DNA from 4 places in the Gordonia sp. NPDC058843 genome. Region 3 is predicted to be linked to each of the others. Evidence: predicted binding sites of a transcription regulator. Region 3 holds the regulator's gene; each other region holds the start of a gene.

Region 1 (5,705 bases), 200 kb from region 3:
CGTCGGTGAGATCTGGGTCAGCGACAACGAGCGGTTCGCCGAGTACCTGCGTCCCGACGAATTGCACCTCGGCTTCAATTTCCGGCTCGCCAAGGCGCCGTTCGAATCCGGCGCGATCAGGGAGGCCATCGAGAACTCGCTGGACGCGGTGTTGTCGGTGTCGGGTACCCCGACGTGGACGTTGTCCAATCACGATGTCGCCCGTGAGGTCACCCGCTACGCGGCCGCAGATCCGGACACCGGCGCACTCGACCTCGAACGGGGCACGCGACGGGCGCGCGCGATGCTCGTCGTCGAAATGGCGCTGCCCGGAACGGTCTTCCTCTACAACGGGTCGGAGCTGGGCCTGCCCAACGTCGACGACCTGCCGGACGACGCCCTGCAGGACCCGGTGTGGGAACGCTCCGGGCGCACCGAACGCGGCCGCGACGGGTGCCGCGTCCCGATTCCGTGGGAAGGGACCGAGCCGCCGTTCGGATTCAGTACGTCGCCCGAGACCTGGCTGCCGATGCCGGCATCGTGGCAGTCACTCACCGTCGAAGCGCAGCTCGAGGACGTCGGATCGATGCTGTCGCTCTACCGCGCCGCCATCGACCTACGCGTGACCCGCCCGGAATTCGCCGGCGAGCACCTCGAGTGGTACGGCGCGCCCGAGGGGTGCCTGGCTTTCCGTCGCTCCGAGGGCCGGCTGGTCTGCGCATTGAACACCGGCGAGGTTCCGGTCCCCCTCCCGCCCGGCGAATTGCTGCTCGTCAGTTCACCTCTCGTCGACGGCATGCTCGCGCCAGACGCGGCGGCATGGCTGGTGTGAATCGAGAGCAGCTGGCGAGAGCCAGTGGTTCGATTCAGTAGTCGCGGTACACACCTCGCGCCGCCGGTGCCTAGAAGGGCGGCGGGTTGGCGTCGTCCCAGCGCTTCTGGGCACGTTGTTGTCGGCGAAGATGTTTGTCGCGCACCGTCTCCAACCTCGCCCGTGCCGGGTGATGGGGTGGGCGCCGCGGGGTGAGTCGGTTGAACAGGTCCCGCCCGCTGAAGGCGTTGCCGACGAACATGTGCCCGGTGGGTGTGGTGAACCAGGCGGTGAACAATTCGTCTTGGTGGTCCTGCCAGCTGGTGAAGGTCTTGATGCGGTGATGAAACCGGCACAGCGGCTTCAGATTGCGCGCATCGGTCGGGCCGCCACGACGCGGATCGGCGTGGTCGAACGGATCGGTGTGGTCGAGATCGATCTGCCACACCGGCGCATTGCAACCCGGGAAGGTGCAGCACAGTTCGCCCGCACGCACCAGCGCTTGGAGCTTCTTCGACGGGGCGTACCGGGTCGCCGAACTGTCGGGGGCTGATGCCGGTGCCGGTGGGGCGTCGGGCTCGGCGGGGGTGGGGTGGATGTAGGTGCGACGGGCCTCGGCGAGCAGCTGCCGAGCGGTGTCCGCATCGACGATGCCGTGGCGGTCGAGAAACGCGGGATCGTCGTCGAGACCGATCAGCGTCGACAGATTCACCACGATGTGGAAGGTCGCACACGGAGCGGATGATGTCGCCGGCGGGACATCTGGTGTCAGCGGTTCGGTCACAACCGTTTCGGCGAGCAGCGTTCGAGCGGTGTCCGTGTCGGTGTCGGCGCTAACCGCGTCGAGGTCCGCCAGATCATCGGCGTCGATGCCGGCTGGGGCGGTGTCGGCCGCGGCTGGTCGGCAGTCGTCGCACCGGCAGGTGAGGGCGGCTTCGCCCCGGGCGAGTGCTTTGAGAGCGTCGGCGCGACGCTGAGAGAAGGTGCGCGGGTCGCCTGTGTGCACCTCGGTGGCCATCGACGACAAGCGGGCATCAAACTGCGCAGCGTCCGCGATCGGCAGCGTGCCGGAGATCCGGGACTGACCGGGCGTGAACCGATCCGGGGTGACCGTCACCTTGCGATCAGACTTCACCCGCTCCTTGCGTCGACGGACCGCGTCGGGCGCCCACTTGGCGACGATGGCGTCGACCATGGCGGTGAACCGTGCCGTGGACATCGGTGCGCGCGCGAAGATCGCCTCGGCCAGATGGACGTCCACTGTCTGCATCTCATCGACGTCGGTGATGAGGTCGGTGCGCTTGAGTGCAATGAGGAAGCGGCGCTTGTCGATTCGGCCGCACGCCAGGGCGTGCCCGGTGAACGCGAGCCGGTAACGCAGCGCGTCACCGGCTTCGATGAGATCTTTCGCCTCGGCCGGTGTGACGGTGAGAGTGGCGCCGACTTCGGCGATGGCCTGCTCGAGACCGTTCGGACCGAACCGCTCGTACGGTTTTTCGCCCGCGGCCACCCGGGCCGACAGGTTCTCGAACGCTTCGATGGAGTCGAGTTCACCGCTGTGCACCTCGGCCCGCTGTTGGGCGTAGTCCATCTCACGCTCATCGTGAATGAGACTGGCAACAACCATCATCCGATGCGCCGACGCTGCGGCGAGGCCGGCACAGTGACTCAAGACCTCGACAAGTTCAGAAGCGGACAGTTCATGGTCGGGACGAAGACGCGGTTCGACCGAATGCTGTGACGGGTCCACCGATGTAGCGGATCCGGCCCCCGATGACATGCCTCCACAATACTCGAATATACGTTCGAGTCAAGGGTCGACAAGTTGATGATGCGGACACGGCGCGACGGGTTGAGCGCACAACAGGGTCGATGGGTTCATTTGCCCATGGCCGCCCATCCGACCGCCTGCACCGCCCGAAATGTTCGACGGTCGGGAATGGGTGTTGGTCTCGTCGACCGGGCCAAGGCACCAACTAGTTCAGGACGGTGACCGCCAGGTCGCGGTGGCGCCGCTGGTACACCGACCCGAAGCGTGCGTCGATCCGAATCCACGCCGCGGACATGCGGATCCGTACCGGTTCGTCGGCCGCGATCGCGTCCGTGGCCGAGGTCTCGGTGACCGCGCGTCCGGCGTCGTCTCGGATGAAGCCCATTCCGGTGACGGCGAAGACCGATCGCATGCTCACCGCGGCCCGTAGCGCGCCCTCCTCAGACGTCACCTCGAGGACGTCCTGATCGAGCAGCCCGGTTGCGGGACCGTGCCCACTCCCCTCCTCGCGCGCGACCCGTGCGCCCTCCCGGGACAGCTCGACGACGCTGCGCGCCGGCACGTCATCGATGTGCCGGTAGCCGACCGCGGCGGGAAGTGCTCCACGCCAGGCACTGTCGAGCGAGAACCCGGGATCGATCGGCGCCCCGGGATCAGCGGACTCGAGCGCCGACCGCAGCGTCGACGCGTCGCACACCAGGTCGGCGGGTGCGAGGCGGCCGGTCACCGAACGCGTCGCCAGGACGTCGAATCCGGTGTGCGCCCACAGCGCCACCAGCCCATCCGACCGCGCGGCCACCCGCACGACGGCGGCGTCGTCTAGACGTACCGCGTGGGCGAGGAACGCGAGGGCATTTGACCGGTCCGAGGAGGCGATCTCGATGAACCGCTCCATCACTTCGGCGTGCCGGACCGCGCAGTGGATTCCCCTGTGACACGGCGGAATCCCGCGAGGTACTCCTTCTGTTCCGGGGTGAGTCGGGCGATACGTTGCCCGGCGACATCGAAGGCGACGAGCTGGGTACTGGCGACGACAGCCGGACGCGACGCCGGGTCGGCGCCCGCCGCACGCACCTCGTATCCGACCGTGAAGTCGACTGCCCGTAGCCGTTCCACATACATGGTGACCTCGATCGGCCCCTCGGAATGACGCAGTTGCGCTTGATATCTCACATGCAGGTCGGCGACCAGGCAGCCGTCCCGCAGGGGCGCGGTCGGCCGGCCGTCGTAGAAGAGCCAGGGAATGCGCGCCTCCTCGAGCAGCGTCACCATCCGGGCATGGTTGATGTGCGCGTACACATCCATGTCCGACCAGCGCACCGGCACCTTGACCAGGTACCCGTCGGCGGTCGTGGTCCCGGCGTCCTCGTTGAGCACGTGCGTCATCCCCTGTCTGATCGGTCTCGCCCTGTGCGGATCGGATCGATGTCCCTCAGGCGACCGTGTGCGGCCGCCCCGGTCCAACCCTACGCACCGGGCCACCACGTCAAGCAGGCGCGATCTCCACCGGAAGACCGTTGAGGACGACGGTTCCCGACAGCGGATCCAGCAACGCGCCGTCGTTCAACTCGTTCACGTTCACACCCGGTTCGGCGGCGGCGACGGCCAGTCGGATGCCGTCGACGTCGTGACCCCACCCGTGCGGCAGAGACGCGACGCCGGGCCGGATGTCGGTGGTGATCTCGACGGGAACGGTCAGCGACCCGCCCGCGCCGCGGACCTTGGCGACGTCGGAGATCCCGAGACGGTCGGCGTCGTCGGGATGCATGAGCAGTGTGCAACGGTTGGTGCCGCCGGTGAGCGCCGGGAGATTGTGCATCCAGCTGTTGTTGGACCGCAGGTGGCGACGGCCGACCAGCAGCAGGCTGCCGTCGGCGACCGGAGCAGACTCGGCGTCGGCGGACACCGCCGCCCGCAGGCGGGCGAGATCCCCGATGAGCGTGTCCGGCGCCACTTCGACCTTGCCGGACGCCGTGCGGAGCACTCCGGGGAGTCGCGGCCGCATCGGTCCCAGGTCGATGCCGTGAGGCGCGGCCAGCACATCCGCGAACGTGAGTCCGTCGCGTGCCCCGAAGGCGTCTCCGTACGCGCCGATCCGCAACAGCATGTCCAGTCGACGCTGGTGTCCCGGCGCGTCGGGCAGCATCGCGACGAGGGAGCCGATGTCGCGACCTGCGACCGGTGAATGCGGGTCGGTGACCTCCTTGGACAGCGCCGCTGCGATGACCTGCTCGTCGACGAGCCCTGGGTCGGCATCGACGCCGGCCCCGGAGAGGCCGAGGATCAGCCGGGACACGATCTCGATCTCGTCGGGCCGGCCCGGCGGGAGCGGCAGCACGGGCGCTGAATAGCGGGCGGTGGCCCGGACGGCCAGATTGTTCAGGATGGCGTCGAAGTGCGGACTCTGCGACGGGCGCGGGGGCGGTAGGAGAACGTGCGCGTGCCGTGTCGTCTCGTTCAGGTACGGGTCGACGCAGACCACGAACTGCGCGTCGTCGAGTGCGCGCCCCAGACGGCCGCCGTTGGGTGCGGACAGCACCGGGTTGCCCGACACCGTGACCAGAGCGCGCAGCCGTCCGTCGCCGGGTGTCTGGAATTCCTCGGCCATCGCGACGGCGGGCAGCTCGCCCCCGACCTCCGCATGGCCGGACACCCGGCTGCGCCACCGTCCGGTGCGGAACCCGCGGCCGGCTCGGGCCGGGCGAGGCGACGGCGCCGTCGGCGCGAGCGGGAACATCACTCCCCCGGGCCGGTCGAAATTGCCGGTGAGAATGTTCACCACATCGATGAGCCAACTACCCAAGGTGCCGAATTGCACTGTCGTGGTGCCCATCCGGCCGTAGACGGCGGCCGACGGGGACGCGGCGATCGATCGCGCGAGATCCCGGATGTCAGCGGCCGCGACACCGCAGAACGGTGCGACCCGCTCGGGCGTGAACTCACTCAGCTCGAGTCGCAGGGCGTCGACGCCGGTGACATGTGCGGCTATCCCGCCGAGGTCGTCGGCGACGAGATCCTCGTCGAACAGGCAACAGATCACCGCGGCCAGCAAGGCGGCGTCGGTGCCGGGCCGCGGTGCGAGGTGGGTGTCGGCGAGTTTGGCCGTGCGGGTGCGTGCCGGGTCGATGACCGTGAGTCGTCCGC
Region 2 (5,705 bases), on a different contig from region 3:
CCAGTACGCGAAATAGCAGGACCGGCCGCTCGGCGACGAGATCAGCGGGATCTGGGCATTCGCCTCTCGGGCCACCATGCTCTTGCGCCCGTCCGCGCCGATCACCACGGGGGCGACCGCACGATGCTCACGTTCGTCCTCGTCGACGTAGACGACGCCCGCCGCGCGGCCGTCGGCCCAGATCAACGACGTCGCCCGGCAGAGTTGCCGGAGGTCGGCGCCGGCGGTGACAGCGGTTCGTTGGAGGGCGGCGTCGAGGTGTGAGCGACGTAGACACATCGCGTAATCGATACCCGAGACCGGTGAATACGGGGTACGCCATGCGATCTCATCCAGAACGGCCTCGGCTGTCGGGAGCCGCGGCGCGCCGGCGTCCTCGACGGCAGGCAGCGCGCCGAGCGCATGGATCTCGGCCATGGTCGACGGCCACAGCAGATGAGTCGACAGGGTGTCGGACGGAAAGCGTGCCGAATCGATGACGAGAACACGTAAACCTCGTCCGGCCAGCGCGATTGCCGTCGCGGCGCCGGCGCATCGGGCACCCACGATGACGGCGTCGTATTCCTCGGTTCGCTCGCTCATCGCGAATTCTCCATCCATCGGGTGGTCACCCGGACAGATGAGACGATATCCGTGTTGCGTCTCGCCGCGGGGCGGTTTGATCCGCTCTGGGCCCGTATGTGGGCGTAGACGGCACCGATGAAGCGTGAGTACGATCCCGGCGGCAACCCCGATCCAGGGTTCGGCGGTCAACCCGATGAGGAGTCCCACGGCTCCAGCGGCCTTCGCGGTCGCGAGGTAGGGCAGAGCCCGCGGCGCTACGTGCACTTCTGCGGAGTTGTGCAGAACGAGCTCGGCTTTCGCGAAATCCGCGATGGCGATCCCCGCGTTGGCGACGATGCAGAGGACCGTCGCGATGAACAGTGCAGTGCTCATGCGGGGTGACCCGTGGCCTTCCTCCTGACCCGAAAGAACGACCCGACCCCTCTTTCGTCCTCCACGACGGCCGCCGGGCCGCAGATACTCCAGGTGCACGTGGGTCAAGACATTGCTTGCCGATCACGCCGAGATCCGCAATCCCGCAGCATGGTTGACGACGGCACTCACCCGTGTGTGCCTCGATCAGTTGCGAGCGCGGAGCCGGCGCCGGGAGGAATCGCTTGTCGACGAAGTAGCGCGGGGCGCGGAGACCGTCGCGGCCGATGAACACTATCTGCGGCGCGAGAACGTGTCGCCGATCCCTCATTGGTCCCTGTGGGAACACCGGCCGTGGTCGCCGGTGCGCGCGCTGTCGCCGAGGAGACCCGGTTGTTCGCCGACCGAATCCGCGCGAGCGCCCCGATGCGGCTGGGTGGCAGGCGGATTCACGTGATCGCACCCGGTGGTCATGGTTTGGCTGGCATCGAGGTCGCGACCACTGGTGGGAGGGTGGCGAGAATCGAGATCCGGCGCATGACTTCGAGCACCGCGGCGGAGTTGTTCTGACCGGCGGTGCTCGGAGCCTTGTGTCTAGAAGGGCGGCGGGTTGGCGTCGTTCCAGCGCTTCTCGGCGCGTTGTTGGCGTCGGAAGTCGTTGTCGCGCAGGTCGTTGAGCCTCGCCCGTGCTGGGTGATCGGGTGGCCGGCTCGGGGTGAGCCGGTTGAACAGGTCGCGTCCGCTGAAGGCGTTGCCGACGAACATGTGTCCGGTGGGTGTGGTGTACCAGGCGGTCTGGAATTCGTCTTGGTGGTCCTGCCAGCTGGTGAAGGTCTTGATTCGGTGATGAAACCGGCACAGCGGTTTCAGATTGCGCGCATTGGTCGGGCCGCCGCGACGGGGGTCGGCGTGGTCGAACGGATCGGTATGGTCGAGATCGATCTGCCAGACCGGTGCGTTGCAGCCGGGGAAGGTGCAGCACAGTTCGCCGGCACGAACCAGGGCTTGGAGCTTCTTCGATGGGGTGTACCGCGTCGTCGAAGTGTCGGCGACGGGAGCCGGTGGCGCGTCGGGCGCGGGATGGATGTAAGTGCGCCGGGCTTGGGTGAGGAGCTGCCGGGCGGTGTCGGCGTCGATGATGCCGTGGCGGTCGAGGAATGCGGGGTCGTCGTCGAGACCGATCAGGGTCGACAGGTTCACCACGATGTGGAAGGTCGCGCGCGGCGCGGGCGATGGTGAGGCGTTCGGGTCGCGGTGCTCGGCGACCACGCTGTCGGTGGACGGGTCTACGACAGGTTCCGCGGCGGCGGCTACTTCCGCATCGAGGTGTTGCGCTGAGTCGGCGTCGCCTGGGGCAGCGTCGCAGTCGTCGCACCGGCAGGCGAGAGCCGCTTCGTTGCGTGCGAGCGCTTTGAGGGCGTCGGCGCGACGCTGAGAGAAGTTTCGCGGATCGCCGGCGTGGACGGCGTTGGCCATCGACGACAGGCGGGCATCGAACTCGGCGGCGTCGGAGGCGGGCAGCGTGCCGACGATCCGGGACTGCCCGGGTGTGAACCGATCGGGGGTGACCGTCACTTTGCGATCACCCCTGACCCGCTCTTTGCGTCGGCGGATCGCGTCGGGCGCCCACTTGGCGACGATGGAGTCGACCATGGCGGTGAAGCGCGCCGTCGACATCGGCGCGCGGGCGAAGATCGCCTCGGCCAGATGGGCGTCGACGGTCTGCATCTCCTCATCGTCGGTGATGAGATCGGTGCGCTTGAGGGCGATGAGGAAGCGGCGCTTGTCGATTCGACCGCACGCCAGTGCGTGTCCGGTGAACGCAAGCCGGTAGCGCAGGGCGTCGCCGGCCTCGATGAGTTCTTTCGCCTCGGCCGGTGTCACCGTGAGAGTGGCGCCGACCTCGGCGATCGCCTGCTCGAGCCCGTTCGGGCCGAACTGCTCGTACGGGTTCTCGCCGGCCGCTACTCGTGCCGACAGGTTCTCGAAGGCTTCGATGGAGTCGAGTTCGCCGCTGTGCACCTCGGCCCGCTGCTGCGCGTAGTCCATTTCGCGTTCGTCGTGAATGAGGCTGGCAACGACCATCATTCGATGCGCGGACGCCGCTGCCAGCCCGGCGCAGTGATTCAGGACCTCGATGAGTTCAGAAGCGGAGAGTTCATGGTCGGGGCGTAGCCGTGGTTCGACCGACTCCTGTGATGGGTCCACCGATGTGGTGGATCCGGCCCCCGCCCCCGATGACATGCCTCCATCATACTCGAACACGCGTTCGAGTCAAGGGTTCTTGCTGGACCGCGGCCCGTCGACACGACGTCTGTGGCCGGTGCCCCGGTCCGGGGTGACGACGGCTGTATGTCTCTATTGTCCCGTCACCTCTCACCGGTGACGAGGCCGAGTGATTCGCACCGATCATGTAGTCCGTCCGTACCATTTTGCGGACTGACCGGTCATTGCGCGCGCAACTTGATGACCAACGTGGGACCATGCTCTGTCGGTAAGCAACTGGGGAAGGGGCGCGCATGCGTCGGATCGTGTGTGGACTGGTCGGCGTCGCCGCTCTCGGCGTGATTGCGGGATGTGCGGAGGAGAGGGCGGCTGCGCCGGAGACCGTGACCTCGACCGTCACTGCGACGCAGACCACGAGCACTTCTACCGCACCCTCCCCGAGTGGTGCTGCATATTCTTCGGCCAGCAGTGTCGAAGCCAGTGTCGATGTCGAGGCGATCCGGTCGGTGAAGCTCGAATACTTCAGCGGCGACAAGGTGGGCGACAAGCTCTTTCAGCTCAACCGACGGGGTGGCACGAGCTTTCCCGGAGTGAGTTGGACGTCGCGTTCAGAGGACGGCGACCTGGAGTCGGATGAATGCGCAGTCGTGATCGATGTGACCGGCCCGGGCGACGTCGATGAACGGTACCGGAGCGACGAGTGCAGTGGTGGGCGCAATTCCATTCAGATGCCGTCGATCACTGTGCCCGGTGACTACCGGGTCACGGTGTCGGTCACCCCGCCCGGCGGTGGACAGCCGATCGTGGCCACCGAGACCATCAAGGTCATCGGAGTCGGGCAGTAGGGCCGCGCCGACGCCTGAACCTCAGTAGATACCGCGCGAAAGCGGTTCGCCGACAGGCAGACCCAGGGCCCCCTCGGCGAACCGGGTGACCGGTCCGATCGCGGCGTCGAGCGCCTCGTCGTAGCCGTCGCGTGCCTCGCCCCAGAGTCGGCCGGACGAACCGTCGGTGGTGATCCCGATCAGTGCGATGAGCTCACCGGTGGTGGGGATGCAGATCGCCCAGACGAATCGGGTCTCGGATTCCCAACCGCGCTGTGCCGCAGTGACGTACGTCGTGGGGTCGTCAACCTGGAGATGAGACAACGCCGGGACGTCGGTGATCCGCTCGTCCGCACGAAGCGAACGCAGATACCACGTCCCGGCGTTGATCTCGACTGGTTGCATGGTCTCCAGGCTATTCTGGCGTTGACCCTTCGTGACGCCCCTCCGCAAGCTCCGGGGCTCCTCAGGGAGCGGGGGATCCGCGCCCCTCCGCAAGCTCCGGGGCTCCTCAGGGATCGATGCGAGGGGGCCCGCTTCTCTGCTCCCTGAGGTGCGAGCGAAGCGAGCCACGAAGGGTCTTCGCAACTCGCCTCACCAGGCCCTTCGAGGCTCGTCGCTTGCGCTCCTCGCACCTCAGGGAGCGGGGGAGGCTCGCCCCTCCGTAAGCTCCGGGGCTCCTCAGGGAGCGGGGGAGGCTCGGAGCTTGCGCTCCTCGCACCTCAGGGAGCAGGGGAGCGCACCTCGGGGCCGCAGGACCTACTTCAGCTCGAGGAGCACCGTGCCCTGGGTGACCGCGGCGCCGGCCTCGATGGTGAGACCGGTGACGACGCCGTCCTTGTGTGCGGTGACCGGGTTCTCCATCTTCATGGCCTCGAGCACGACGACCAGATCGCCGGCAGCGACCTCCTGGCCCTCTTCGACGGCGACCTTCACGACGGTGCCCTGCATCGGAGCGGCCACGGCATCGCCCGAGGCGGCTGCGCCGCCGCCCTTCTTGCGCGACCGTGCCTTCGGCTTCTTGCGGACGACACCGTTGGCCGATCCGCCACCGCCGCCGAGCGCGAGATCACCGGGCAGGGACACCTCGACGCGGCGCCCGCCGACCTCGACGACGACGTTCTGACGCGGTGCCGCGTCGTCCTCGTCGATGGCCTCGCCGGCGGTGTACGGCTCGATCGGGTTGTCCCAATCGGTCTCGATCCACTTGGTGTAGATGTCGAACTTCTCGCCGTCCCCGATGAAGGCCGGGTTCGAGACGATGTGGCGGTGGAACGGGATGACCGTCGCGAGACCCTCGACCTGGAACTCGGCGAGCGCGCGACGCGAACGCTCGAGAGCCTGCTCGCGGGTTTCGCCGGTGACGATCAGCTTGGCCAGCATCGAGTCGAACTGGCCGCCGATGACGTCACCCTCGACGACACCGGAGTCGACGCGCACGCCGGGGCCGGTCGGCTCCTTGTAGACCGAGACCGGTCCGGGAGCGGGCAGGAAGTTGCGGCCGGCGTCCTCGCCGTTGATGCGGAACTCGAAGGAGTGGCCGCGCGGCGTCGGGTCCTCGGTGAACTCCAGCTTCTCGCCGTTGGCGATGCGGAACTGCTGACGAACGAGGTCGATTCCCGCGGTCTCCTCGGTGACGGGGTGCTCCACCTGCAGGCGGGTGTTGACCTCGAGGAACGAGACCAGGCCGTCGCTGCCGACGAGGAACTCGACCGTGCCCGCACCGTAGTAACCGGCTTC
Region 3 (5,705 bases):
CCGGGCCGCCATCGACCGGCACGCCGGTTCACTGGCCGCCGACGACGTCGCCGAACAGATCGATCACCTGGTGTTCGACGGGTTCGTCGCGGCCACCGCTCGTCGACATCTGGAGAACGTGCCGCGCTACCTCGAAGGTGCACAGGCGCGACTGGAAGCACTGCCGGCGTCGGCGTCGCGAGACCAGGCCGGGGTGGGGGTCGTCGATCGGGTCGTCGAACGCTGGGCGCAGCGCCTCGAGCAGGTGCCCGAGCACCGGCGGGCCATCGTCGACGACGAGGCGCAATGGCTCGTCGAGGAACTACGCGTCGGCCTGTTCGCCCAGCGTCTCGGTACGGCGTTTCCGGTGTCGGAGAAACGGGTCCTACGAGCTCTGGACGGGCTCGGCTGAGACGGTCTCGGTGCGCGCATCACCCGATGTCGATGCCGATGCCGACTTCAGGTCGTCGATCTCTCGCTGGAAGTCCTCGACGGAGTCGAACGACCGGTACACCGAGGCGAAACGCAGATACGCCACTTCGTCGAGATCGCGGAGCGGACCCAGGATCGCCAGACCGACCTCGTTGCTGGGGATCTCGGCCGAGCCGCTGGCGCGCACCGTGTCCTCGACCTGCTGGGCCAGCTGCGCGAGCGCGTCCTCGGCGACGTGGCGGCCCTGGCATGCACGCCGCACACCGCGCATCACCTTCTCCCGACTGAACGGCTCGGTGACCCCGTTGCGTTTGACCACGGCCAGTACGGCACTTTCCACCGTCGAGAATCTGCGCCCGCACTCCACGCAGGAGCGACGGCGTCGGATGGCCTGCCCTTCATCTGCGACACGCGAGTCGATGACCTTGGTGTCGTCGTTCTTGCAGAAGGGGCAGCGCATCGTGTCCTCACGCAGGTCTCGGGACGCTGGAGCGCAGTGAAACCGTGCGCCCCGCCGCTTCTCGGCCGGCCCCTGTGACACCGAGGATACCGCCCGGCCTCAGCGGTACCGGGGGGTGAGCAGGGGCTGGCCCACCTGCAGCGCGCTCGAAGGCAGATCGTTCATCGCGACGATCTCGTCGATCACGACCTCACGCGGCATCTCGGGCGCCACCCGGCCGGCGATCGTGCTGAGCGAATCCCCCGAGCGGACGTGGACGACCTCCGCGCTCACCGCGGCAGGCGTCATCGAGTCCGAGTAGTTCTGCCCGACGACACCGAAGACCCACACGACGAACGCCAGCCCGACGCCGGCGAGGACGGCGACCGCGGTGCGGCGACGGCGACGGAACACCGCCGCATTCGGCGCGACCGGGCCCCGGCCCCTCGCCCCCATCGGCGAACCGCAGTGCGTGCCACCCAGGCGTGGGGTGAGCGGCGATGAGCCACCCGCCGGCCGGTTGCCGGAGGGCCGGGTGTCCACCGGCCTGGTGCCGTCGGAGAGCGGGGCCCGGGTCCGGACACGATCGGCGCGATCGGTGCTCGCCCGGGTGACGACGGGGCGTTCGGCGTGGACGGGAGCGACGAGAGTGGCGGTGCGCATGGTGCCCTCCGGGAGTTCTGGTGTGCTGGGTGTGCGGTTGTTCGGTGTTCGAACTTCGATCAGGTGTTCGATGCACTGATGTTCGAATTTGTAGCACGGCGCACCGACAAAGTCTCGCGACACATCGAACAAATGTTTGAGGTGATGCCCGCACTCCGCTAGGCTCGGACGCGGCTGAGACATCCCACGGGCCATCTACCTGCACGTTCCGAAAGACGAGAGGAACCGAACATGAGTGACACCGGCGATAGGCGCGGCCGAGCGCGGGGCGCCGACACCGAGGCCCCGATCGACGTCGCCGCCGCCGAGGCCTCACTCACCCCGCGGCAACTCGGGGTCCTGGAGGTGATCCGCCGTTCGGTACGCGAGCGCGGCTACCCGCCGAGCATCCGGGAGATCGGCGACGAGGTCGGCCTGGCCTCGACGTCGTCGGTGGCCCATCAGCTGCGGACGCTGGAACGCAAGGGACTGCTCAAACGCGACGCGAATCGGCCCCGAGCGGTCAACATCGCCCCGAGCGAACCGCCCACTCCGGAGAACCCGACGGCGAGCCAGTTGCCCGAGCCGACCTTCGTGCCGGTCCTCGGACGGATCGCGGCCGGCGGTCCGATTCTCGCCGAAGAAGCCGTCGAGGACGTCTTCCCGCTGCCCCGCGAACTGGTCGGCGAGGGCTCACTCTTCCTGTTGCGCGTCGTGGGCGAGTCGATGATCGACGCCGCCATCTGCGACGGCGACTGGGTGGTGGTCCGCCAGCAGAACGTCGCCGACAACGGCGACATCGTCGCGGCCATGATCGACGGCGAGGCCACGGTGAAGACCTTCAAGCGTCAGGGCGCCAACGTCTGGCTCATGCCGCACAACGAACTGTTCGATCCGATCCCCGGTAACGACGCCGTCATCCTCGGCAAGGTCGTCACCGTGATGCGGCGAGTCTGACCTCTCCACCGACCGAACGGTCGAGCACTGCCGCGGCGGCCTCACGCGCCGCGGCGGGGTCGGAGGTGGCCAACGCGGCGTCGGCGGCCGCGCGACAGTCCTGCGCGGTCACCTCGCCGAGTCGTGCTCCCACCGCGGCCGCTGCGGCCGGCGCGCTGGAGAGCGAGGTCACCCCGAGTCCGACGAGCACGCAGGCGAGATTCGGATCGGCGGCCGCCTCCCCGCACACCCCCACCGGCTTGACCTGACGGACTCCCGCGGCGGCGACTCCGGCGATCAGGCTGAGCACGGCGGGTTGCCACGGGTCGGTGAGCCCGGCGAGATCGGCCGACATCCGGTCGGCCGCCATCGTGTACTGGGTGAGGTCGTTGGTGCCGATCGACACGAAGTCCACCTCGGCGAGGACCGCCTCGGCCAGGATCGCCGCAGCGGGCACCTCGATCATGACCCCGGCCACCAGACCCCGGCCACGGACCTCCGCGGCGAACACGCGCGCCTCCGCCGGCGAGGCGATCATCGGCGCCATCACCCACGGCGCGACCTCGACACCCTCTGCGGCCCGCGCGATCGCATCGAGTTGATGCGTACGGATCTCGGGATGTGCGAGCGCGATCCGATCCCCTCGGACACCGAGCGCGGGATTGGATTCGTCGGGATGCGTCACGAAACGGAGGGGTTTGTCGGACCCGGCGTCGAGGGTGCGGATCACCACCTTCTGTCCGTCGAACGCGTCGAGGACCTCACGGTAGATCGCAGCCTGCTCGTCGACCGTCGGTTCGTCGGCGCGTTCGAGGAACGCGAGTTCGGTGCGGAAGAGTCCGACACCCTCGACGGGGTGGCCGGCCGCGGCCCTTGCCGACGATCCGTCGGCGACGTTGGCGAGCACCGAGACCGGAGCACCGTCGGCGGTGTGGCCCGGGCCCGTCCAGCCGGCGACGACTTCGGCGTGCCGCCGGTCCTCGTCGACGCGCGTCCGGGCTGTCTCCGTGTCGGGCTCCACTTCGATCCGCCCGGTCGTCCCGTCGACGAGAATGGTTGTGCCGGATTCGATCTCGGCGAGATCGGCGACTGCCACCACACACGGGATGCCCAGTTGCCGCGCGATGATCGCGGTGTGACTGGTCGGTCCGCCCAGGCGGGTGACGAGAGCGATCGTGCTCGTCGGGTCGAGGCCCGCGGTGTCGGCGGGTGCGAGGTCGTCGGCCAGCAGCACCGACGGCACCTCCGGTGTCGGCACGCCCGGTTCGGGTAGGCCGAGCAATTCGGCGAGGACGCGGTCCCGGACATCGTTCAGATCGGTGACCCGCTCGGCCATGAGCCCACCGAGTTTGGTGAACACCGCCGCGAACTGGTCGGTGGCCACGACGGCAGCGGCCTCGGCGGAGGCGCCCTTGGTGATGAGGGCGGTTGCGGCACCGATCCAGCCCCGGTCCTCGGCGAGGCCCGCTGTGGCCGCGAGCACCTCGGCAGCCACCCCGGTGTTCTGCGATGCGCGGGCGCGCAGTCGCGCGGCGACCACTCCGGCCGCGGCGGCGAAGCGCGTCACCTCGTCGGCGCGGCGCTCCTCGGCGATCTCCACACCGACGCCGAGCTTCTCCGGGGAGTGATCGGGCCGCTCGCCCGGCCACAGCGCGGGACCGTGGGCCAATCCGCCGACCACCGGGGTTCCCGTCAGTATCTGCGCCATCGTCTTGCCTCTCACTCGACTACCGATGTGACCACCGTTACAAATAGTGCTTGACTTGTCAACACAAACAGGCGTAAACACAATTACTACAACATGCAATCCCACACGCCTCAACAAGCGGGGCGGCCGGAACCGGAGATCGGAGCGGTGTGTACGCCGAGGAGAGACAACAGGCGATCGTCGACGAGGTGCGCGTCGCGGGGCGGGCCTCCGTGACCGCGCTCGCCGAGAAGTTCGACGTCACCAGCGAGACCGTGCGTCGAGATCTCGCCGTTCTGGAACGCGCGGGACATCTGCAGCGAGTCCACGGGGGCGCCGTGCGCGCCGAGGTCATGCGTGCCCTCGGCGAACTGGGGATCGACGAGCGCGAGTCGAGCCAGATCGAGCAGAAGACCGCGATCGGCCGGGCGGCGATCCGGTTCCTGCCGCCCGACGGCGGTTCCGTGCTCTTCGACGCCGGCACCACGACCTACCGCGCCGCCGAGGCGACGGCACCCGACCGCCGGCTCACCATGTTCACCAACAGCCTGCCCATCGCCGGCCTGCTCGCGGGCACCCATCCCGATGGTCTGCACGCCCTCGGCGGCCGCGTCCGTGGTCTGACCCAGGCGACAGTGGGCGTCGAGACGGTGGACGCACTCCGCCGCATCCGCGTGACCACCGCGTTCATCGGGACCAACGGCCTGAGCGAGACCCACGGGTTGTCGACACCCGATCCCGACGAGGCAGCGGTGAAGGCGGCGATGGTCGCTGCCGCACAGCGGGTGGTGGTCCTCGCCGACAGCTCGAAGATGGATCGCGAGGACCTGTCCTCCTTCGCCGGCCTCGACGCGGTCGACGTTCTCATCACGGACGCCGGCATCGACCCGGCGTTCTCGGCAGCGTTGTCCGCGCGCGGCGTCGAGGTCGTGATCGCATGATCGTCACCGTCACCGCCAATCCGAGCCTCGACCGCACCCTCGAACTCGGTGCCCCACTCGCGCGCGGCGAGGTGCAACGCGCCGGCGTGGTCCGCACCGAACCCGGCGGCAAGGGCGTCAACGTGTCCCGCGTCGTCGCGGCGGCCGGACTGACCACCCGGGCCCTGCTCCCCGCACGGTCGGGCGACCCGCTGCGAACCGCACTCGACGATCTCGGACTCCCCTACGACGCGGTGCCCGTCGACGGCGAGGTCCGGACCAACATCACGATCGCCGAGTCGGACGGCACGACGACCAAGATCAACGCGCCGGGCGTCACCCTGACCACGCAGGATCGCGAGGCACTCGTCGGACTGATCCGCGGTCACGCCGACTCCGCGCAGTGGGTCACGCTGTGCGGGTCGTTGCCACCGGGCGTTCCCGACGACTGGTACCGCTCGCTCGCCGACGACCTCGTCCTCGCCGGCTGCCGGGTCGCGGTGGACACCTCGGGAGCTCCGCTCCGGGCCACCGTCGCCGGTCGTGTCGACCTGATCAAGCCCAACGAGGACGAGCTCGCCGAACTGACCGGCGCCGACCCGAGCACACTCCGAGAAGCGCTCTCGCGCAACGATCTCGGCCCGGTCGTCGATGCCGCGACCACGATCGC
Region 4 (5,705 bases), on a different contig from region 3:
CTTCTCGCCGATGCCGGCGACGCCGGGCAGCCCGTCGGAGGGATCGCCGCGCAACATCGACATCTCGGCGTACCCGACACCGGCTCGCTCGACCGGGACGCCGTACTTCTCGGCGACTTCCGCTGGGCCCATCATCTCGGCCTTCGCCAGGCCCCGTCCGACGTACAGAACGCGTACCGAGACCGGATCATCGGCGACCACCTGCAGCAGGTCACGGTCCCCGCTCACCACGATCACCGGATCGACCGCCTCGTCGTAGGCGAGGGTGCCGATCACGTCGTCGGCCTCACAGCCGACGGCCCCCGAGGTCGCGATGCCCGCTGCCGCGAGGACGGCCATGATCATGTCGACCTGCGGGGTGAGTGTGTCGGGCACCTCTTCGACGTCGATGTCCCTGCCCTCGACGTCGGTCCCACCGTCGGGGACCGCGACGCGATGAGCCTTGTAGGTGGGGATCAGGTCGGTACGGAATTCCGGGCGCCAGTCGAGGTCCAGGCACACCACCAGGCGTGTGGGCCGTTCGCGCACCACGAGATTGGCGATCGTGTCGACGAAACCCCGCACCGCGTTGACCGGGCGTCCGTCCGGGCTGGTCATCTTCTCCGGCAGGGCGAAGAACGATCGGAACCACAGGCTCGCGCCGTCGAGCAGCATCAACGAATCCGTCACCCCCATACTCTGTCATCTGACGGCGACCATCGTGCGGAGGACTGCTTCACGGACCGGGCCGGGAGGTCGGCGGTAGGGTTCGACGCATGGCATCAGGAAGCGCAGCAACACGGGTCGCGACGTCGGGGGCGGCGGCGTCTCCGCTCTTCGGCGCCGAGGTGTATCGCGAGCGGGTCCGGCGCGCCGCCGAACTCACCCGCGCCGCGGGTCTGGACGCGATCGTCGTCGCCCCGGGGCCGGACCTGCGGTATCTGGTCGGTTCGCGGGCGGAGACCTTCGAGCGCCTCACCGCGCTCGTCATTCCGGCAACCGGCGGAGCGCGACTGGTGATCGCACGACTGGAGGTTCCTTCGCTGTCCTCGTCGGCGGTGGGCGATCTCGACATCGAGGTGATCGACTGGGTCGACGGTGACGACGCCCACGCGCTGGCGCTGGCCGGGTTGCCCGCGCAGCCACGCATCGCGGTCTCCGACTCCATGCCCGCCCTCCACGTCATCCCGCTGGCCCGCCACACCGGCGCCACACCGCAATTGGCGACCGAGGTACTGCGCGAACTGCGAATGATCAAGGACGCCGCGGAGATCGACGCGCTCCGCCGCGCGGGTGCCGCGATCGACCGTGTGCACGCACGGATGGGGGAGTGGCTGATCCCCGGCCGGACCGAACGCGAGGTCGCCGCCGACATCGCCGCCGCGATCCTCGAGGAGGGGCACACCGAGGCGGCGTTCATCATCGTCGGGTCGGGACCCAACGGCGCCGATCCCCACCACGAGTTCTCCGACCGGGTCATCGGCCGGTCCGACATCGTCGTCGTCGACATCGGCGGTCCGGTCGAGCCGGGCTACAACTCCGACTCCACGCGCACCTACTGCTTCGACGACCCGCCCGCCGACATCGCCGACGCCTACGCCGCGCTGCTCGAGGCGCAGCGTGCGGCCGTGGCTGCGGTGCGGCCCGGTGTGACCGCGGCCTCGATCGACGCCGCCGCCCGCGATCGCCTCGCGTCCCGCGGCCTGGCCGAACGCTTCATCCACCGCACCGGGCACGGCATCGGGCTGTCGGTGCACGAGGAGCCCTACATCGTCGGCGGTAACGACATCCCGCTGCGGGCCGGTATGGCGTTCAGCGTCGAGCCGGGCGTCTACGTCACCGGCGAGTGGGGGGCTCGGATCGAGGACATCGTCATCGTCACCGAGGACGGCTGCGAGTCGCTCAACAACCGCCCGCACGAACTCGTCCGGCTGTAGGTGGTCTCCGACCGGTGAACCTCGTTTCGACTGCTGGACTTCGATCGAGGTCTATCGGTCGAGTTGAGGTTCGCCGGTCGCCACCCACAGGCCCGGGTGCGGGTCAGTGGGTGGCGAGGAGCGCCATGAGGTGTGCTTCGACGAGGGAGGGCCGGGGTGTGGGTGGTCCGGGTCGGGGTGGGCGCACGTCGAGGACGTGGCTGGTTGTCAGCCATGAGCGGCGCACGTCGTGGGCAAGTGGCGTCTCGGGGCGTGGTTGATCGCCGGGCCGGGTCCGTGGTCCGTGGATCTCGTCGCGTATGTCGTGCAGGTGTGTCGCGAACCGTTTGGGTATGTCGGGTCGGCGGTTGAGGCGTTCGGGGTTGGGTGGTGCGCCCGGTTCGGCGTTCAACCGCCAGGCGCAGCGGCCTTCGTCGGGGCCGGACCGTTCGATCCGGGTGGTGTACTGGCCGGGCTGGTCACCGACCATGCGGTTGTGGCGCGGGCAGGCCGGGGCGAGCTGGTCGATGTTGGTGAGACCACCCTTGGCCCAGTCCTTCTGGGCGTGATGGATCTCGACGTGGGTGGCGGGCTGGTCGCAGCCGGGCGCCGAACACACCTCACCGTCGGGGCGCGCGAAGGAGACGAGACGTTGTGCGCGGGTGGCGAGACGTTTGCCGCGCCCGAAGTACAGCGGTACGGCGGTGGAGTTCTTGAAGATCGCCAACCACGGTTGAACATCGGTGGCCATCTCGATGAGGTCGGGGATGGGTAGCAGGGTGCCGGTGGCGGTGGTCGCGAGTCCGGCTTCGCGGGCGAGGTCGTCGAGGTCGGCTTTGATGATCAGTTGCACGGGTAGTCCGCGGTGCGATGACCCGAGCAGTCCGTCGTCAAGGACAGCCTTGAGAAGTGCGTTGAGCGCGTCGTGGTTGATCTGAGCGGGGGTGCGGTCGTCGCGGTCGGCCGCGGCAGCGAGTTGGTCGGGGTCGGCGTCGTCGAACGAGCCGGTCGGCGAATCTGGATCACCTGGGTTGTTCATGCCGGGTTTGGCCCAGACGGCCAAGAGCATGGTGATGCGGGCGGCGAGTTCGGGGGTGAGGGTGCCGGTGAGTTTGGCGGTGCCGTCGGCGCGTTGGCGGTTGACCCACAGGTTGCGGCGCCTTTTGCGTTCGGAATGGTCGGTGAGGGTGCCGTCGGGGTCGAGGTGGGCGAGCAGACGGGCACCCAATTGGGTGATGTCGGCGGGGGTGTGGGCTTCGGCGATTTCGGTCATCTGTCGTTCGGCCGCGATCTTCACATCGTGGTCGACAGCGTTCGGGATGTGGTCGAGGACGTCGATGATGGCGCGGACGTGTGCGGTGCCGACGCGGCCGGCAGCCAACGCTTCGGCGAGGGTGGGGTGTTCGGGTTCGAGGGCTTCGCCGGTGTGGGTGAGGTGGCTGGCGGTGGCGTCGCGTTGGTGGTTGCGGCGCATCGGGTCGGATACCCGGAGTCGGTGGGTCATGAATGCGGTGATGCTGCGGTGCCCGGTGCGATGGGGCAGGTCGCGGTCGGCGATGGTGACGAGTTGCCGGTCACCGGTGAACGTCAGTCGGGCGATCGCTTTTTCGGTGTCGGCGGCGACCTCGACAAGCTCGGTATCCGTACACGGGCCCAGGTCGACGGTCTGCAGCTCGTCGATGATCCGGTGGAGTTCGGCGACGAGCTCGGCCGCACGAGGCGAGGGTGCGGCATCGTCGACAACGGTGGTGTCGAACATGACGGTCACCTCCCCCGAGTACCATTGATGCGAATGTACGTTCGAGTCTACACGAGATCAAGTGATCGGAGCGAGCGAAAGATGCTGTCTGACTTCTGATCTGGCGGTTGCCTCGCGCAGAAGAATTGTCGGCGGCTCGTGATAGAGGGGACCGACGCGAGACCATCGTGTGGGCCGAAGCCGCTGACGACAGCCTCGCCCACGTCGGACAGCATCCGACGTCAGACGCGCGACACTAACTGAACAGAGACGCCGATCCCAGCACCCGGGTGACGCTGATCTCGATCACCACGCGACGCGGATTCGGCCTGGGCTCCCGGTAGCGCTGCGCGTAGCGCTGCTCGGCCTCGCGCACGGAGTCGGGTTCGCGACGCACTGTCGCGGGTCCCTCGAGGGTCAGCCACCGGGGGCCGTCGACGTTGGTGACGGCCGCGTAGCCGCCGCGCTCGGCGTTGCGGACCTTCTGATTGCCGTCGGAGGTGATGACCCGCGCCAGTCCGGCGTCGGGATCCCACGTGAACCCGACGGCGACGGCGTGTGGGGTGCCATCGGCGCGCAGGGTGGTGAGAGTCCCGAGGTGGCGTTCGATGAGGAACGCGAGCGCATCGGATCCGAGGTCGGCTGCGGTACGGGGCATGACCACCACGCTAGCCGCGACGGCGGACACGTTCGGTCTCGGGGGCGATGCGATACTGCTACCCATGGCGTCACGCAACAGGGGGGCATCAACGCGTCCGGACTCGGACCGGGCCGGGACCCTCGTGCTGTTCGGCGGGCGCAGTGAGATCGGCGTCGCCACCGCCGCGCGACTCGCGTCCGGGCGAACCGTCGTCCTGGCCGCTCGTCGTCCCGACGATCTGGTCGGCGAGTCGGCCCGCCTACTCGATGCCGGGGCGGCGGCGGTGCACACCGTCGCGTTCGACGCGGACGACATCGACACCCATTCCGCACTGGTCGAGTCGCTGGCCGAACGGCACGGACCGATCGGGACAGCGATCATCGCGTTCGGCATCCTGGGCGACCAGGCCCGAGCCGAAACCGATGTGGCACATGCACTTCAGATCGCCCACACCGACTACTACGCGCACATCAGCGTGCTGACGCCGCTCGCCTCCGTCCTGCGCGCGCAAGGCTTCGGGACGCTTATCGTCTTCTCCTCGGTCGCCGGTATCCGCGTTCGCCGCGCCAACTACGTCTACGGCTCCACCAAAGCCGGACTCGACGGCTTCGCGAGTGGTCTCGCAGATGCCTTGCACGGCACCGGTGCTCGCCTGTTGCTGGCCCGCCCCGGTTTCGTGGTCGGCGCGATGACCCGCGACCTGATGGAGTCCGGGGTGAAACCGGCGCCGTTGTCGAGGAATGCCGAGCAGGTCGCCGACGCGGTGGCGCGTGCCTACCGCAGGGGTCGTGGCGAGGTCTGGGTCCCGGGCGCGCTGCGCCCCTTGTTCTTCGGCATGCGCCTCCTGCCACGCGCCGTGTGGCGGAGACTTCCCCGATGACCACCCGCGACGGCCCTGTCTCGTCGTCCGGCCCTGTCTCGTCGTCCGGCCCTGCACTCGGGTTCGTGGTGGTCGGCATCGGTGCCGATGGATGGTCCGGTCTCGGTGACACCGTGCGTGACGAGCTCCGCAGCGCACGGGTGATCTACGGCGCCGCAAGGCAACTGGCGCTCCTCGACGGCGCTGCACCGGAGCTGGGCGCGCAACTCCGGCCGTGGCGCTCGCCGATGTCGGAGCACCTGACCGAAGTGGTCGAGAAGGGGGTCGTCGCCGAGGGTATCGTCGACGGCGGCCAGGCGGACACCGTTCACATCCTCGCGAGCGGCGACCCGATGTTCCACGGTGTCGGTGCGAGCATCGTCTCCCGCGTCGGTGCGGACCGCGTGCGGGTGTATCCAGCCGTGTCGAGCGCGAGTCTGGCCTGCGCCCGCCTCGGGTGGGACCTGGCGACGACCCGGATCGTCAGCGCCGTGCGCACCGAACCCCCGATCGTGCTCGGCGAGGTCACCGACGGAGCTCGCGTGCTGATCCTCAGCCGTGACGAGACCACTC

What was found. Region 3 encodes LexA, which represses DNA repair genes until DNA is damaged. Its sites were predicted from a motif close to CGAACANNTGTTCG; they were not measured.
Region 1: the regulator LexA is predicted to act here: its motif matches at 2,585-2,598, upstream of ACFW3F_RS01565 (DUF222 domain-containing protein).
Region 2: the regulator LexA is predicted to act here: its motif matches at 3,174-3,187, upstream of ACFW3F_RS10120 (DUF222 domain-containing protein).
Region 4: the regulator LexA is predicted to act here: its motif matches at 3,685-3,698, upstream of ACFW3F_RS03575 (DUF222 domain-containing protein).

The regions. Positions count from the first base shown of each region.
Region 1 covers NZ_JBHYNC010000001.1:326,277-331,981, forward strand. Annotated here, with positions in the region: gene ACFW3F_RS01560 (alpha-amylase family glycosyl hydrolase) at 1-811, shown strand, start outside; gene ACFW3F_RS01565 (DUF222 domain-containing protein) at 882-2,570, opposite strand; gene ACFW3F_RS01570 (hypothetical protein) at 2,767-3,456, opposite strand; gene ACFW3F_RS01575 (acyl-CoA thioesterase) at 3,456-3,947, opposite strand; gene ACFW3F_RS01580 (molybdopterin-dependent oxidoreductase) at 4,048-5,705, opposite strand, start outside.
Region 2 covers NZ_JBHYNC010000011.1:5,224-10,928, reverse strand. Annotated here, with positions in the region: gene ACFW3F_RS10125 (FAD-dependent monooxygenase) at 1-936, opposite strand, end outside; gene ACFW3F_RS10120 (DUF222 domain-containing protein) at 1,510-3,159, opposite strand; gene ACFW3F_RS10115 (hypothetical protein) at 3,435-3,986, shown strand; gene ACFW3F_RS10110 (hypothetical protein) at 4,008-4,370, opposite strand; gene ACFW3F_RS10105 (acetyl/propionyl/methylcrotonyl-CoA carboxylase subunit alpha) at 4,725-5,705, opposite strand, start outside.
Region 3 covers NZ_JBHYNC010000001.1:128,765-134,469, forward strand. Annotated here, with positions in the region: gene hrpA (ATP-dependent RNA helicase HrpA) at 1-391, shown strand, start outside; gene nrdR (transcriptional regulator NrdR) at 365-871, opposite strand; gene ACFW3F_RS00615 (LysM peptidoglycan-binding domain-containing protein) at 971-1,513, opposite strand; gene lexA (transcriptional repressor LexA) at 1,745-2,449, shown strand; gene ACFW3F_RS00625 (phosphoenolpyruvate--protein phosphotransferase) at 2,427-4,136, opposite strand; gene ACFW3F_RS00630 (DeoR/GlpR family DNA-binding transcription regulator) at 4,286-5,056, shown strand; gene pfkB (1-phosphofructokinase) at 5,053-5,705, shown strand, end outside.
Region 4 covers NZ_JBHYNC010000003.1:138,425-144,129, forward strand. Annotated here, with positions in the region: gene ACFW3F_RS03565 (5'-3' exonuclease H3TH domain-containing protein) at 1-654, opposite strand, end outside; gene ACFW3F_RS03570 (M24 family metallopeptidase) at 756-1,916, shown strand; gene ACFW3F_RS03575 (DUF222 domain-containing protein) at 2,020-3,654, opposite strand; gene ACFW3F_RS03580 (PPOX class F420-dependent oxidoreductase) at 3,890-4,291, opposite strand; gene ACFW3F_RS03585 (SDR family NAD(P)-dependent oxidoreductase) at 4,356-5,153, shown strand; gene cbiE (precorrin-6y C5,15-methyltransferase (decarboxylating) subunit CbiE) at 5,150-5,705, shown strand, end outside.